2 linked regions of the Variovorax paradoxus genome follow. The protein of the gene in region 1 binds, or shares a complex with, the protein of each later gene. Links are inferred from orthologs where the notes say so. Each region holds a gene or a part of one and is shown on either strand. Other genes may lie near its edges.

Region 1 (7,667 bases):
CAATGACCTCGGGCCCGCCCTCATCGCGATGGGCATGGCCGGCTTCCTGGCCGCCGTCACGCAGGCGCCGCTCACCGCCTTCATCATCGTGATGGAAATGGTCGACGGCCACTCGATGGTGCTGAGCCTCATGGCTTCGGCCATGCTGGCCAGCCTCGTCTCCCGCATGATCAGCCGGCCGCTCTACGAGACGCTGGCCGAGCACATGGTGGGCCGGGCCATCGGCAGCACCGCGCCGGTGCACCGGCCGGGGCCCGAAGCCCCCGCAGAAAAACCTTCTCAACCCGCCCCCTCGCCATGAAATGCAGGGCGGACTATCATGCTCGGTTGCCCTCGGACGATCGAACCCTTGAAATCCCCCGCCACTGACAACCCGGAACGCGACGCCTACCTGGGCGCCGTGCTCGCGCAGCAGCGCATCAGCATCCGCGGTGCGCGCACCCACAACCTGAAGAACGTCGACCTCGACATTCCGCGCAACAAGCTGGTGGTGATCACCGGCCTGTCGGGCTCGGGCAAGTCGAGCCTGGCGTTCGACACGCTGTATGCCGAAGGACAGCGGCGCTACGTGGAAAGCCTCTCGGCCTATGCGCGGCAGTTTCTGCAGCTCATGGACAAGCCCGACGTCGACGTGATCGAGGGCCTCTCGCCCGCCATCAGCATCGAGCAGAAGGCCACCAGCCACAACCCGCGCTCCACCGTGGGCACGGTGACCGAAATCCACGACTACCTGCGCCTGCTTTACGCCCGCGCCGGCACGCCCTACTGCCCCGAACACCACCTGCCGCTGCAGGCGCAAACGGTGTCGCAGATGGTCGACGCCACGCTCGCCATTGCCAATGAGCCGCGCCTGATGATCCTGGCGCCCGTCGCGCGCGAGAAGAAAGGCGAGTTTCTGGAACTCTTCGCCGAAATGCAAGCCGCGGGCTACGTGCGCTTTCGGGTCGACGGACAAACCTACGAATACAACGACCTGCCCAAGCTCAAGAAAACCGAGAAGCACGACATCGACGTGGTGATCGACCGGCTGCGCGCGCGCCCCGACATGCAGCAGCGCCTGGCCGAGAGCTTCGAAGCCGCGTTGCGGCTCGCCGAAGGCCGCGCCATTGCGCTGGAGCTGGGCACCGAGGGAGCGCCCGACAAGGAGCACCTGTTCAACGCCAAGTTCGCGTGCCCGATCTGCCACTACTCGCTCTCGGAACTGGAGCCGCGCCTCTTCTCGTTCAACTCGCCTGTGGGCGCCTGCCCGAGTTGCGACGGCCTCGGCCACCGCGAGGTGTTCGACCCGGCGCGCGTGGTGGCCTTTCCTTCGCTCTCGCTGGCCAGTGGCGCCATCAAGGGCTGGGACCGCCGCAACGGCTACTACTTCAGCATGATCGAGAGCGTTGCGAAGCACTACAAGTTCGACGTCGACGCGCCCTTCGAATCCTTGCCCGCTTCGGTGCAGCAGGTGCTGCTGCACGGCTCGGCAGCCGAGGAGATCAAGTTCAACTACACCATGGAGTCGGGCAACTTCGCGGGCAAGAAGCTCACGAAGAAGCACCCCTTCGAGGGAATCATCCCGAACATGACGCGGCGCTACCGCGAGACCGATTCGGTGATGGTGCGCGAAGACCTTGCGCGCTTTCGCAACCTGCAGCCGTGCCCCGACTGCGGCGGCTCGCGCCTCCGGCCCGAGGCGCGCAACGTGTTCCTGGTGGACGAGGCCAATCGCCCGGCCGATGGCGGCGAGCCGCCGCGCATGGCGATCTTCGAACTGAGCCATCTCACGCTGCGCGATTCGCTCGCCTGGTTCCAGAACCTGAAGCTGCGCGGCGCCAAGGCCGACATTGCCGACAAGGTGGTGCGCGAAATCGGCCTGCGCCTGAAGTTCCTGAACGACGTGGGCCTGAACTACCTGAGCCTGGACCGCAGCGCGGAAACCCTTTCGGGCGGCGAGGCGCAGCGCATTCGCCTGGCCTCGCAAATCGGCTCCGGCCTTACGGGCGTGATGTACGTGCTCGACGAGCCGAGCATCGGCCTTCACCAGCGCGACAACGACCGCCTCATCGGCACGCTGAAGCACCTGCGCGACATCGGCAACAGCGTGATCGTGGTCGAGCACGACGAGGACATGATCCATGCCGCCGACCACGTGATCGACATGGGCCCCGGCGCCGGCGTGCACGGTGGCCGCGTGATGGCGCAGGGCACCTACGCCGAGGTGTCGGCCAACCCCGATTCGCTCACTGGCCAATACCTGTCGGGCACGAAGAAGATCGAAGTGCCCAAGCACCGCACCGCCTGGCTGCCGGTCGTGAAGAAGCCGGCCTTCAACGAAGGCAAGAAGGCCTCGCGCTTTCCGCCGAGCCCCGCGGCCGAGCGGCGCGCCGCGCGCGAAGCGGCGCACCTTGCCTCGCAAACCGACCTGCAGGAGATCCGCGTGGTCGGCGCCACCGGCAACAACCTGAAGAACGTGAGCGTGGCTTTTCCGGTCGGCCTGCTCACCTGCGTCACGGGCGTTTCGGGCTCGGGCAAGTCGACGCTGGTGAACGACACGCTCTACACCGCCGTGGCGCGCACGCTCTACCGCGCGCACGAAGAGCCGGCCGCGCATGAATCGGTCGAGGGCATCGAGTATTTCGACAAGGTCATCAATGTCGACCAGAGCCCCATCGGCCGCACGCCGCGCAGCAACCCGGCCACCTACACGGGCCTGTTCACCCCCATCCGCGAGCTGATGGCCGAGACCAACACCGCGCGCGAACGCGGCTACGGCCCGGGGCGCTTCAGCTTCAACGTGGCGGGCGGCCGCTGCGAAGCTTGCCAGGGCGACGGCGTGGTGAAGGTCGAGATGCACTTTCTGCCTGACGTGTACGTGCCCTGCGAGGTGTGCCACGGCCAGCGCTACAACCGCGAGACGCTCGAGGTCCAGTACAAGGGCAAGAACATTGCGCAGATCCTCGAGATGACGGTCGAGGTGGCGCACGAATTTTTGAAGGCCGTGCCGACTATCGAGCGCAAGCTGCGCACGCTGCTCGACGTGGGCCTTTCGTACATCAAGCTCGGCCAGTCGGCCACCACGCTCTCGGGCGGCGAGGCGCAGCGCGTGAAGCTGGCGCTGGAGCTCAGCAAGCGCGACACCGGCCGCACGCTCTACATCCTCGACGAACCGACCACCGGGCTGCACTTTGCCGATATCGAGTTGCTGCTGAAGGTGCTGCACCAACTGCGCGACGCGGGCAACACCATCGTCGTGATCGAGCACAACCTGGACGTCATCAAGACAGCCGACTGGCTCATCGACATGGGGCCGGAGGGCGGCGCCGGCGGCGGCACGGTGGTGGGCGAAGGCACGCCGGAAGATATCGCCGCGAATGAGGCGAGCCACACGGGGCGCTACCTCAAGCGGCTGCTGTAGTAGCCGGCGCCGGCTTCCTGCACGAATGCGCAAGCCGCGCCACAATCGCGGCCCATGCCTTCCTTCACGCCGCGCCAGTTCGTCCTGCTCGTTCTCCTGACCCTTGCATGGGGCCTCAACTGGCCTGTGATGAAGCTCGGCGTGGCGGACTATCCGCCGCTCGCCTTCCGCGCTATTTCCATCTGGCTGGGCCTGCCGGTGCTGGGCCTCGCGCTGGTGTGGATGAAGGTGCCCTTTCGCGTGCCGCGAAGCGCGTGGCCCGAACTGGTGTGGCTGGGCGCCACCAACATGTTCGTCTGGCATGCCTCAATCATCCTTGCGGTGAAGGCGCTCTCTGGCGGGCGCGCGGCAATCCTGGGCTACACGATGCCGGTGTTCTCGGCGGTGATCGGCGCCGTGCTGTTCTCTGCCGTGCTCACGCGGCGCGCATGGATCGGCGTGGGTGCATGCGCGGTGGGCGTGGGGCTCTTGCTGTGGCACGAACTCACCGACCTTGCAGGACGGCCCGGCTACGTGGCGCTCGCACTGGCGGCTGCCGCAACATGGGCGTTGGGCACGCAGCTGCTGCGGCACACGCGCATCGGGCTTCCCACGCTCACGCTCTCGTTCTGGATGACCGCAATGACGGCTGTCGTGATGACGGTGCTCACGCTGCTCTTTGAGCGCGACCAATGGCGTTGGCCGGGCCAGGTGACCTGGGGTTCGATTCTCTACAACGCGGTGCTGATCTTCGGCTTTGCGCACGCAGCGTGGTTCTACCTGGCGCGCGGCCTTCCGCCGGTGGCATCGACGCTCAGCGTGATGTTCATCCCCGTGCTCGGTGTGTTCAGCGGCGCGGTGTGGCTCGGCGAGGTCGTGCACTGGCAGGACTGGGTCGCCGTCGCGCTGATGATGGTGGCGATCGCCTCGGTGCTCTGGCCCTCGCGCAGCGCCGCCGCCAAGGCCTGACGAAGACGGCTCAGGTCGTCGTCTGCACGTGCAGCCGGCTGGTCTTGCAGCGGTGCAGCGCGCGGTAGTGCTCCAGCGGCCGTCCGTTGGCACCGTAGGCAATCGAATCGATGCGCAGCAGCGGCTCGGGCTGCGGCAGGTCGAGCAGCTTGCAGGTTTCGGCATCGGGCAGCACGGCATCGATCCAGCGCTCGGCGCGCACCAGCCGCAGCCCGTATTGCCGGCGCAGCACGTCGTACAGCGAGCGGTCTTCCAGGCGTGCTCGGTGCAGCCCGGGTGCAAGATCCGCCGGCACCACGGTCTCGACCAGCAGGCGCAACTCGCCATCGACGCTGCGAAGGCGCTTGAGCGCGACGACTTGCGTATCGTCGGCCAGCCCCAGTGACGAGGCCTCTTGCGCGGTGGGCGCGCGCAGTTCCTGCGTGAGGATCTGCGTGCGCACCGAGCGGCCCTTGCGCTCCATCTCGTCGGAGAAGCCCAGCACGGTCGAAACAAAATCTTCGTCGCGCTCGCGTGCCGACACGAAGGCGCCGCGACCCTTGATCTTGTAGATGAGGTTGTTGCGCACCAGGTCGGCCAGTGCCTCGCGCACCACGATGCGCGAAATGCCGAACTGCTCGCCCAGCTCCGCTTCGGAGGGCAGCTTGGCGCCGATGGGCAGCACGCCTTGCAGGATCTGCAGGCGAATGGCGTCGCGAAACTGCGCCCACAGCGGCGATTCGGAGTTGCGGTCGAGCACGGTCGACATGTCGTTGGGACTGTTCACTTTTAGGCTTGGCCAAGCACTGGGTTGGCCATCAATGATGCATCGAAAGAAGGTTGTTCGCCTGCCGGCACGGCATGAAGGCGTACGTTGTGCCGCTCGCGCAGCGCCGTGGTGCAGGCGCACAGCTCGTTGTGGGCATGCACGGCGTCCCAGCCCAGCGCCTCGGCCGCAACGCCCGCGATCTCGGCCAGGGCTGCGTCGGTCACCAGGCCGCGAATGGCCAGCAGCGTGCGGCGAATCACGAGGTCGTCCAGGTGCACCACGCCGGTTTCAAGGCACAGGTACGACAGCTCGACGGCCGAATAATCCGGCGCATGCTCGAGCGGCACGTCACCCGACGCCGCAAGGCGCTGCGCAAGCGGCAGCGCCTTCGAGCCGTAGCGCGCCAGCAGGTTCAGCGCGCGCGTGCGGCCCATGCCGGAGGCCGCCATCATCTTCTCGATGAAGCGGTCGGCCGCCGCTGCATCGGCCGGCAGCTCCGCGCCACCGCCAATGGGCAGCAACTCGGTCGATGCGGTGCGCGAGCGGCCCAGCAGCTGCATCACTTCGTTGGTGGCTTCTTCGGCCAGCGAGCGAAAGGTGGTCCACTTGCCGCCGACCAGGCCGACGATCGCAATGTCGCGCGTCGCATTCGGCGGATCGACCACCACAGAATGGTCGCGCGAAATCTGGCCCGGCTTGTCCGCATCGGAGCGCGCAAGCGGCCGCACGCCAACGTAGGTGTAGACCACGTCGCCGCGGCCGAAGGCCATGTTGGGGAAAACCTCGCGCAGCACGTCGATCAGGTAGTCGACCTCCGCCGGTTCGGTGACGATCTGGTCCGGGTCTTCCACCGGGATGTCGGTGGAGCCCACCAGCACGCGGTCCAGGAACGGGTAGACGATGCACACGCGCCCGTCCACCGCCTCGAAGTAGGCCATGCGGCCATCGAGCGCGTCGCGCAGCGCCGGGTGGTCGAGCACCAGGTGCGAGCCCTTGGTGCCCATCACGCGCGGACCGCCGCCGCCGAGCACGGCCGCGCTGCGGTCGAGCCATGCGCCCGTGGCATTCACCACGGTGTCGGCCGTCACGCGCACCAGTGCGCCGGTGATCTCGTCGCGCAAGGTGAGGATGTTGCCCGCGCAGCCCATCACGCGGCAGTAGTTCGAGGCCGCGGAGCGCGGCTGGTCGCGGCAGGCATCGCCGATGAGCTCAAGGATGAGCCATTCGGGATGGCTGATCCACGCATCGAAGAAGGTGGCGGTCCAGCGGATGGCCGCGCGGAACAAACCACGGTCGGCCGAAGGCACGCGGCTGATGCGGTGCCCCGGCATCACGCGCTGGCGGCGCCCCAGCAGGTCATAGAGCCGCAGGCCCAGCGCCACCGCCAGCAGGCCGCGTGTGCGCTGCGGCGGCGTACGGCCGAAGAACTTGAGCGCGCTGCTCATCAGTCCGCCGAAGAAGTTGGCAAGCGGCACCACCGTCTTGAGCGGCCGCACCAGGTGCGGCGCATTGCGCAGCAGCAGGTTGCGCTCGCGCGTGGCTTCGGCCACCAGCGAGAAGCTGCCGCTCTCCAGGTAGCGCAGGCCGCCGTGGATCATGCGCGAGGGCGCGCTGCTGGCGCCTGCGCCAAAGTCGCCCTTGTCGACGATGAGGCAATCGACGCGCTGCAGCGACAGGTCGCGAAACACGCCGACGCCGTTGATGCCGGCGCCCACGATCACGGTGGAAAAATGGCGACCCGCCAGCGAGGCGGGACGCACGAAAGGAAGTTGCCAGGCGCTCATCTCGCACTTCCCGAGATGGGGGTGAATACAGGTGACATGCTGTCGATCAGTTCGTTGAAACCGGCGTTGAAATCCGCATGGGCGCTGGCGTCCCGTGCATCGGGTTCGACCACTTCGCAGGGCGCGAGCAATGGGCTGCCCTGGGCCGCGTCGTCGAGGCCTTGCGACATGGCCGCATAGATTGCGGCGCCGCGCGCACCGGTCTCGTCGTCGGCGCAGCGCTCGACCGGGCGCCCAAGAAAAGCGGCGAGCAGGCGCACGAGGCGTGCATCGCTCGCGCCGCCGCCGAGCACCGTCATCTGGCTCACCGCGAGGCCGCCTGCGGCCAGGCGCGCCGTATGCCGCGCGTGCAACGCCGCCACGGAATCGACCACGGCACGTGCCATGTCCGAGCGCGTGTGATGGCTCTTGAGGCCCACGAAGCCGGCGGTCACGCCACCGCCTCCGTTGACGAAGGGCAGAAAGCGCAGGCCGCCAGCGCCCAGCGGCACCGTCATGGCCAGGTCGACCACCGCGCGTGCATCGGGCAGTGCGAGCACGCCGGCCAGCCAGGCGATGTTGGCCATCGACGACGGGCTGTTCTCCATGTAGAGCCGCTGGTTGCTACGGCCGAAGTTCACGACGGCTGCGACGGCGGGCTTGGGCGCCATCACCGGCCCGATGACCGCGTTCACGCACCAGGTGCCGAACACCGACACCGCGCGGCCGCGCTCTTCTGCGCCAATCGCCGTCATCGAGGCGAGCAGGTCGATGGCGCCCATGGCCACCGGAATGCCCGCGGGCAATC
Region 2 (7,249 bases), 530 kb from region 1 along the record:
CCACGGTGGCCAGCCGCGTCAATGACGAGCCGGGCCTGTGGATCGGCTTCACCATCGAGAGCGACGCCTATTGGCTGCTACTCGACCCGACCCGCTTCAGCCGCGTGGGCGGCCGCACCTGGCTGGTGTGGCTCAGCACGGCCATGGCGCTCTCGCTGGCCGGCGCGGCGCTGATCACCCGGCTGATCAACCTGCCCCTGAAGCAGCTTTCGCGCGCCACCATGCAGGTGCGCGAAGGCGAATACGAGGCGCACCGGCTCGACGAGCGCGCCCGCACCAACGAAATCCGCGCGGTGAACATCGGCTTCAACCGCATGGCCGACCAGCTCGCCAAGATCGAACAGGACCGCGCCATCATGCTGGCCGGCATCTCGCACGACCTGCGCACCCCGCTGGCGCGCCTGCGGCTCGAAACCGAGATGAGCGTGTCCGACGAGGATGCGCGCGACCACATGGCGGCCGACATTGCCCAGCTCGACGCCATCATCGACAAGTTCCTCGACTACGCTCGCCCCGACCATGTCGACCCCAAGCCCGTGCTGCTGCGCGACGTGGTGGATGCCTGCACCTATGCCGTGCAGGACTACGAAGAAATGAACATCCGGGTCGACGTGCCGCCCGACCTGCGTGTGATGGGCGACGAGGTCGAGCTCACCCGCGTCATTTCCAACCTGGTGGAAAACGCCCGGCGCTACGGCAAGACGCCTTCCACCGGCGTGGCCGACGTGGTGATCCAGGCGCAAGCCAACAACGATGCGGTGCTCATCAAGGTGCGCGACCACGGCGCGGGCGTCGAGCCCGCCCTGCTCTCGCAGCTGACCAAGCCCTTCTTCCGCGGCGACGTGGCGCGCACCTCGGCGGCCGGCGCCGGCCTCGGCCTGTCGATCGTGGCCAAGAACATCGAGCGCATGGGCGGCACGTTCGCGCTCACCAGCACGCCGGGGCGCGGCCTTGCGGCGCACATCCGCATGCCGCGCGCCATGCCGGTGCCCAAGCCGGCGGAAGCGCCCAGCCGCCGGGCCTGAGCCGGGGGGCCGAAAGTCAGCGGTAAAGCAGCGCCACGGCGCGAGCTTCCATCGCCCGGCCCTCGCCCACGGGGCCGAGCTTCTCGGCCGTCTTGGCCTTCACGTTGACCTGCTCGGGCGCAAGCCCCAGCGTCTCGGCAATGCGCTGGCACATCGCCGGAATGTGCGGTGCCAGCTTGGGCGCCTGCGCGATCACCGTACTGTCGACGTTGCCGATTTCCCAGCCGGCGGCACGCACGCGGCGCGCCGCCTCGCCGAGCAGCACGGCCGAATCCGCCCCGCGAAATTGCGCGTCGGTGTCCGGAAAATACCGGCCGATGTCGCCCAGCCCCGCCGCGCCGAGCAAAGCGTCGGTAATGGCATGCAGCAGCACGTCGGCATCTGAATGCCCCAGAAGGCCGGTGGTGTGCGGCACCTCGACCCCGCCCAGGATCAGCTTGCGCCCAGCCACGAGTTGGTGAACGTCCCAGCCTTCGCCGACGCGAATATTGAACGGCGCCGTCATGCCGCACCCTTCTTGCGGCCGAGCAGAACCGCTTCGGCCAGCGCAAAGTCTTCTGAGAAGGTCACCTTGAAGTTCTGCGCGCTTCCCGGCACCAGCAAGGGCGAAAGGCCGATCGCCTCGATGGCGCCGGCTTCGTCCGTTACCGCGTCGCCTGCGCGCTCCAGCGCATCGAGCAGCATGCCAATCCGAAACATCTGCGGCGTCTGCGCCAGCCACTTGTCGGCGCGCGGCAGCGTTTGCGACACCCGGCTGTCGCCGGAAGAAACCTTCAGCGTATCCGCCAGCCGGTGCGCAAGCAGCCCGCCGACGGCGTCGTGCTCGCAAGCGGCAATCAGCGCCTCGATCTGGCTCGATGTGACCAGGCAGCGCGCCGCGTCGTGCACCAGCACCCAGTCATGCGCTCCGGCGCCTTTGTGCCGCAGCGCCGCCAGGCCGTTGCGCACCGTGGCCGCCCGTGTGACGCCGCCCACCTGCAGCAGGAATTCACCCGTGGACGGAAAGCGCGGCAACGCCGCTTGAATGTCGCGGTCTTCAGGCGACACCACCACCGCCAGCCCGGCAAAGCGGCCTGCCAGCGCGCGGAATGCCTCCACCGTGTGGGCCACCATCGACGCCCCCGCGAGCCGCTGGTATTGCTTGGGCTGCGCGCCACCCGCACGGTGGCCGAAACCGGCGCAAGGAATCAGCACGAAAAGTCGGGAGGAAGACATGGAGGTCCGGCAGCGGCCAAGGGCCGTCAAGCGAATAAGGGGCCGCCATTCTAGAATCGACAGCTTCACACCCCTCGCCAGCCGGCGCGGGGTGTCGTGCATTTTCAGAAGCGCTCAATGGACCTCCCCCACCTCACGGCGGGCAAGCGATTCACGCTGCCGCGTCCTCCTCTATCGGCCGACGCCCTGCTGCTGGCGCAATTGGGCATGCGCGAAAAAGCCGCGGGCCGCGCCACCGCGGTGTTCACGGCTGACGCAAACGACGCCCAGCGCCTGATCGACGAAATGGCGTTCTTTGCGCCGGACCTGCGCTGCGCCCTGTTCCCCGACTGGGAAACGCTGCCCTACGACAGCTTTTCTCCCCACCAGGACCTGATCAGCGAACGGCTCGCCACACTCTGGCGCATCAGCCAGAAAGAGGCCGACGTGGTGCTGGTGCCCGCCACCACCGCGCTCTACCGGCTGGCGCCGCCCGCCTTCCTGGCGGGCTACACCTTTCACTTCAAGGCCAAGCAGAAGCTCGAGGAATCGAAGCTCAAGGCCCAGCTCACGCTGGCCGGCTACAGCCATGTGACGCAGGTGGTGAGCCCCGGCGAATACGCGGTGCGCGGCGGGCTGATCGACCTGTTTCCCATGGGCTCGCTCGTGCCCTACCGCGTCGACCTGTTCGACGACGAGATCGACTCGATCCGCACCTTCGACCCCGACACCCAGCGCAGCCTCTACCCCGTGCCCGAGGTACGCCTGCTGCCGGGCCGCGAGTTTCCGATGGACGACGACGCCCGCGCGCGCTTTCGAAGCCGCTGGCGCGAGCTGCTCGAGGGCGACCCGACCAAGAGCCGCATCTACAAGGACATGGGCAACGGCGTGGCCACAGCCGGCATCGAGTACTACCTGCCGCTGTTCTTCGACGAGACGGCCACGGTGTTCGATTACTTCGGCCCCGACGCCACCGTGGTGCTGCACGGCGACCTCGAACCCGCGTTCCAGCATTTCTGGCAAGACACCAACGAGCGCTATCGCCTGGTGCGCGGCGACCCCGAGCGGCCGGCGCTGCCGCCCGAGGCGCTGTTTCTCAATGCCGAGCAGTTCTACCAGCGGGCCAAGCCGCATGCGCAGCTGGCCATCCGAGGCGACATCGCCGCCGAAACGCCGTATGCGGAGTTCGACAGGCTGCCGCCGTTCGCGGTGGTCCGCGGCGCCGAAGACCCGCTCGTCGGCCTCAAGGCCCACATCAAGGCAACGCCGCACCGGGTGCTGCTGATTGCCGAAAGCGAAGGCCGGCGCGAAAGCCTGCTCGACTTTCTCCGTGCCAGCGGCGTGAGCCCGCCGGCCTTCGACTCGCTGGCCGAGTTCGAGGCCTCCCCCGACGAGAAGATCGGCATTGCCACCGCCGCGCTGGCCTCTGGCTTCGCGTGGCGCGAACAGGGCATCGACCTCGTCACCGAAACCGAGCTCTTCGCCACCGCGCCCACCACCCGCCGCCGCAACAAGAAGCAGGAACAGGTCAGCGACGTCGAGGCGCTGATCAAGGACCTGTCCGAGCTCAACGTGGGCGACCCGGTGGTCCACACCGCCCACGGCATCGGCCGCTACCGCGGCCTGATCCACATGGACCTGGGCCAAGGCGTGGATGCCGAAGGCAAGCCGCTGCTGCAGGAAATGCTGCACCTGGAGTACGCCGACAAGGCCACGCTCTACGTGCCCGTTTCGCAGCTGCACCAGATCAGCCGCTACACCGGCGTGAGCGCCGACGAGGCGCCGCTGCACAAGCTGGGCTCCGGCCAGTGGGAAAAGGCCAAGCGCAAGGCCGCCGAGCAGGTGCGCGACTCCGCCGCCGAGCTGCTCAACATCTATGCGCGCCGGGCCGCTCGGCAAGGCCACGCATTCCGCTATTCGGCCGCCGACTACGAAGTGTTCGCCAACGACTTCGGCTTTCAGGAAACAGCCGACCAGAAGGCCGCGATCCATGCCGTGGTGCAGGACATGATCTCGCCGCAGCCGATGGACCGCCTGGTCTGCGGCGACGTGGGTTTCGGCAAGACTGAAGTGGCGCTGCGCGCCGCGTTCATCGCCATTACCGGCGGCAAGCAGGTGGCGTTCCTCGCACCCACCACGCTGCTGGCCGAGCAACATTACCAGACGCTGGTCGACCGCTTCGCCAAGTGGCCGGTCAAGGTGGCGGAAATGAGCCGCTTCCGTTCGGCCAAGGAAATCACCGCGGCGGCCAAGGGCCTGGCCGAAGGCACGGTCGACATCGTGGTCGGCACGCACAAGCTGCTCTCGCAATCGGTCAAGTTCAAGAACCTGGGCCTGCTCATCATCGACGAGGAGCACCGCTTCGGCGTGCGGCATAAAGAAGCGATGAAGGCGATGCGCGCCGAGGTCGACGTGCTCACCCTCACCGCCACGCCGATTCCGCGCACGCTGGGCATGGCGCTCGAGGGCCTGCGAGACCTGAGCGTGATTGCGACCGCGCCGCAGCGGCGCCTGGCCATCAAGACCTTCGTGCGCAATGAGGGCACCGGCGTGATCCGCGAGGCCGTGCTGCGCGAGTTGAAGCGCGGCGGACAGGTCTACTTTCTGCACAACGAGGTCGAGACCATCGAGAACCGGCGTCAGAAGCTCGAGGAGATTCTTCCGGAAGCGCGCATTGCCGTGGCCCACGGCCAGATGCCCGAGCGCGAGCTGGAGCGCGTGATGCGCGACTTCGTGGCGCAGCGCTACAACCTGCTCTTGTGCTCGACCATCATCGAGACCGGCATCGACGTGCCGACCGCCAACACCATCGTGATGAGCCGCGCCGACAAGTTTGGCCTCGCGCAGCTGCACCAGCTGCGCGGCCGCGTCGGGCGCTCGCACCACCAAGCCTATGCCTACCTCATGGTGCCCGACACCGAGGGCCTGACCAAGCAGGCGGCCCAGCGGCTCGACGCCATCCAGCAGATGGAAGAGCTGGGCTCGGGCTTCTATCTTGCGATGCACGACCTGGAGATCCGCGGCACCGGCGAGGTGCTGGGCGAGAACCAGAGCGGCAACATGATGGAGATCGGCTTCCAGCTCTACAACGAGATGCTGAGCGAAGCCGTTCGCGCGCTCAAGGCCGGGCAGGAGCCCGACCTGCTCGCGCCGCTCTCGGTCACAACCGAGATCAACCTGCACGCGCCCGCCCTCTTGCCCGATGACTACTGCGGGGACGTACACCTGCGCCTCTCGTTCTACAAGAAGCTGGCCACCGCCAAGACACCCGAGCAGATCGACACGCTGCTGGAAGAAATCGTCGACCGTTTCGGCAAGCTGCCGCCGCAGGCGCAGACGCTGATCGACACGCACCGGCTGCGCGTGCTGGCGCGGCCGTACGGCGTGGTCAAGGTCGATGCGGCGCCGGGCGTGATCCACATCACCTTCAAGAAAGACCCGCCGGTCGATTCGATGGCCATCATTCACCTGATCCAGAAGAACAAGCACATCAAGCTTGCCGGCAACGAAAAGCTGCGCATCGAGCGCGAACTGAAAGAGCCGAAGGACCGCGCACAGATGGTGCGCGACGTGCTGCGCAGCCTCGGCCAACCCATCGTCAAGGAAACCGCCCCCGCATGAGCGCTACAGAAATCTCTTCCGGCCTCGTCATCCAGCGCGTGAAGCCGCCGCTGAAGCTCGCCGACTTCAAGCTGATCGCGTTCGACATGGATTCGACGCTGATCAACATCGAGTGCATCGACGAGATTGCCGATGCCGTGGGCAAGAAAGCGGAGGTGGCCGCCATTACCGAAGCCACGATGCGCGGCGAAATCAAGGACTTCAAGGAAAGCCTCCGGCGCCGCGTGGCGCTCTTGAAAGGCGTGCCGGTCGAGGCGCTGCAGCAGGTGTACGACCAGCGTCTGCAGCTCAACCCAGGTGCTGCCGAACTGGTCGCGACGTGCAAGGCGGCCGGGCTCAAGGTGCTGCTGGTGTCGGGCGGCTTCACGTTCTTTGCCAACCGGGTGAAAGACCGCCTGGGCATCGATTTCGCACGCTCCAACCTGCTCGACGAAGCCGATGGCCGACTCACCGGCCAGGTGGTGCAGCAAAGCTGGGGCGACATCTGCGACGGCGCCGAGAAGCGCCGCACGCTGCGCGAAGTCGCATCTCTGCTCGGCATCTCCCTTGCCGAAACCATTGCCGTGGGCGACGGCGCCAACGACCTGCCGATGATGGGCGAAGCCGGCCTCTCCGTGGCGTACCACGCCAAGCCGAAGGTGCGCGAACAGGCCATGGTGGCCATCAACGAAGGCGGCCTCGACCGCTTGCTGGAGATTTTGAAATGAACGACGACACAGCTCCGCTCTACAGTGCAGACGCCCTCAGGGACTACGGCAGCGCATTGCTGCAAAAAGCCGGGCTTGCCGCCGCGATGGCCGATAGCGTTGCTCGCACACTGGTCGAAGGCGACCTGCTGGGCCACGACACGCACGGGCTCGCCCTGCTGGCCGGCTATGTGAAGGAAATTGAATCCGGCGGCATGACGCGCGACGGTGCCCCCGAGGTGCTGTCGGACCGGCCCGCCGCCGTGCTGTGGGATGGCAAGCGCTTGCCCGGCCCCTGGCTCATGGACCAGGGCATGGACATGCTGCTCCCGCGCGCGCGCGAGCTCGGCACCGCCTCGCTCGTGATCCGCCGCAGCCATCACATCGCCTGCCTCGCCGTCTACATGCTGCGCGCGCTGCAGGAAGACATGCTGATGCTGCTCGCCTGCTCCGACCCCAATACGGCCAGCGTCGCGCCCTTCGGCGGCACGCAGGCGGTGTTCACGCCCAATCCGCTGGCCATGGGCTTTCCGCTGTCGCAAGGCGGCGTGATGGTCGACATTTCGGCTTCCATCACCACCAACGGCATGAGCAACCGCAAGCGCGCGGCCGGCGAGACTTTTGCCGAAGAATGGCTGATCGACGCCGCGGGCAAGCCCACGAGCAACCCGCAGGTGCTGTTCGACCAGCCGCCCGGCACGCTGCTGCCGGTAGGCGGACTGA

The links. Proteins that work in one complex are often made in the same cells at the same time.
Region 2: the proteins of uvrA (region 1) and mfd are in contact, whole or in part, in a crystal structure (PDB 4DFC), measured with the Escherichia coli proteins. The link is inferred for Variovorax paradoxus from one-to-one orthologs.

What each region holds. Positions count from the first base shown.
Region 1 is NZ_CP123990.1:3,061,840-3,069,506, reverse strand. The notes cover bases 1-3,600. They hold uvrA (excinuclease ABC subunit UvrA), read left to right. Parts: upstream 1-319; coding sequence 320-3,400; downstream 3,401-3,600. Other genes in these bases: QHG62_RS14930 (DMT family transporter), read left to right, coding at 3,455-3,600; QHG62_RS14940 (chloride channel protein), read left to right, coding at 1-301. In the rest of the region: more of QHG62_RS14930, read left to right, coding at 3,601-4,348; QHG62_RS14925 (GntR family transcriptional regulator), read right to left, coding at 4,359-5,096; QHG62_RS14920 (glycerol-3-phosphate dehydrogenase/oxidase), read right to left, coding at 5,117-6,880; QHG62_RS14915 (FGGY family carbohydrate kinase), read right to left, coding at 6,877-7,667. UniProt on the Escherichia coli protein: The UvrABC repair system catalyzes the recognition and processing of DNA lesions. UvrA is an ATPase and a DNA-binding protein. A damage recognition complex composed of 2 UvrA and 2 UvrB subunits scans DNA for abnormalities.
Region 2 is NZ_CP123990.1:2,532,374-2,539,622, forward strand. What follows is about bases 1,992-6,040. They hold mfd (transcription-repair coupling factor), read left to right. Parts: upstream 1,992-2,357; coding sequence 2,358-5,840; downstream 5,841-6,040. Other genes in these bases: ispD (2-C-methyl-D-erythritol 4-phosphate cytidylyltransferase), read right to left, coding at 1,992-2,240; serB (phosphoserine phosphatase SerB), read left to right, coding at 5,837-6,040. Outside these bases: QHG62_RS12325 (sensor histidine kinase), read left to right, coding at 1-1,025; ispF (2-C-methyl-D-erythritol 2,4-cyclodiphosphate synthase), read right to left, coding at 1,042-1,530; more of ispD, read right to left, coding at 1,527-1,991; more of serB, read left to right, coding at 6,041-6,547; QHG62_RS12350 (Ldh family oxidoreductase), read left to right, coding at 6,544-7,249. UniProt on the Escherichia coli protein: Couples transcription and DNA repair by recognizing RNA polymerase (RNAP) stalled at DNA lesions. Mediates ATP-dependent release of RNAP and its truncated transcript from the DNA, and recruitment of nucleotide excision repair machinery to the damaged site.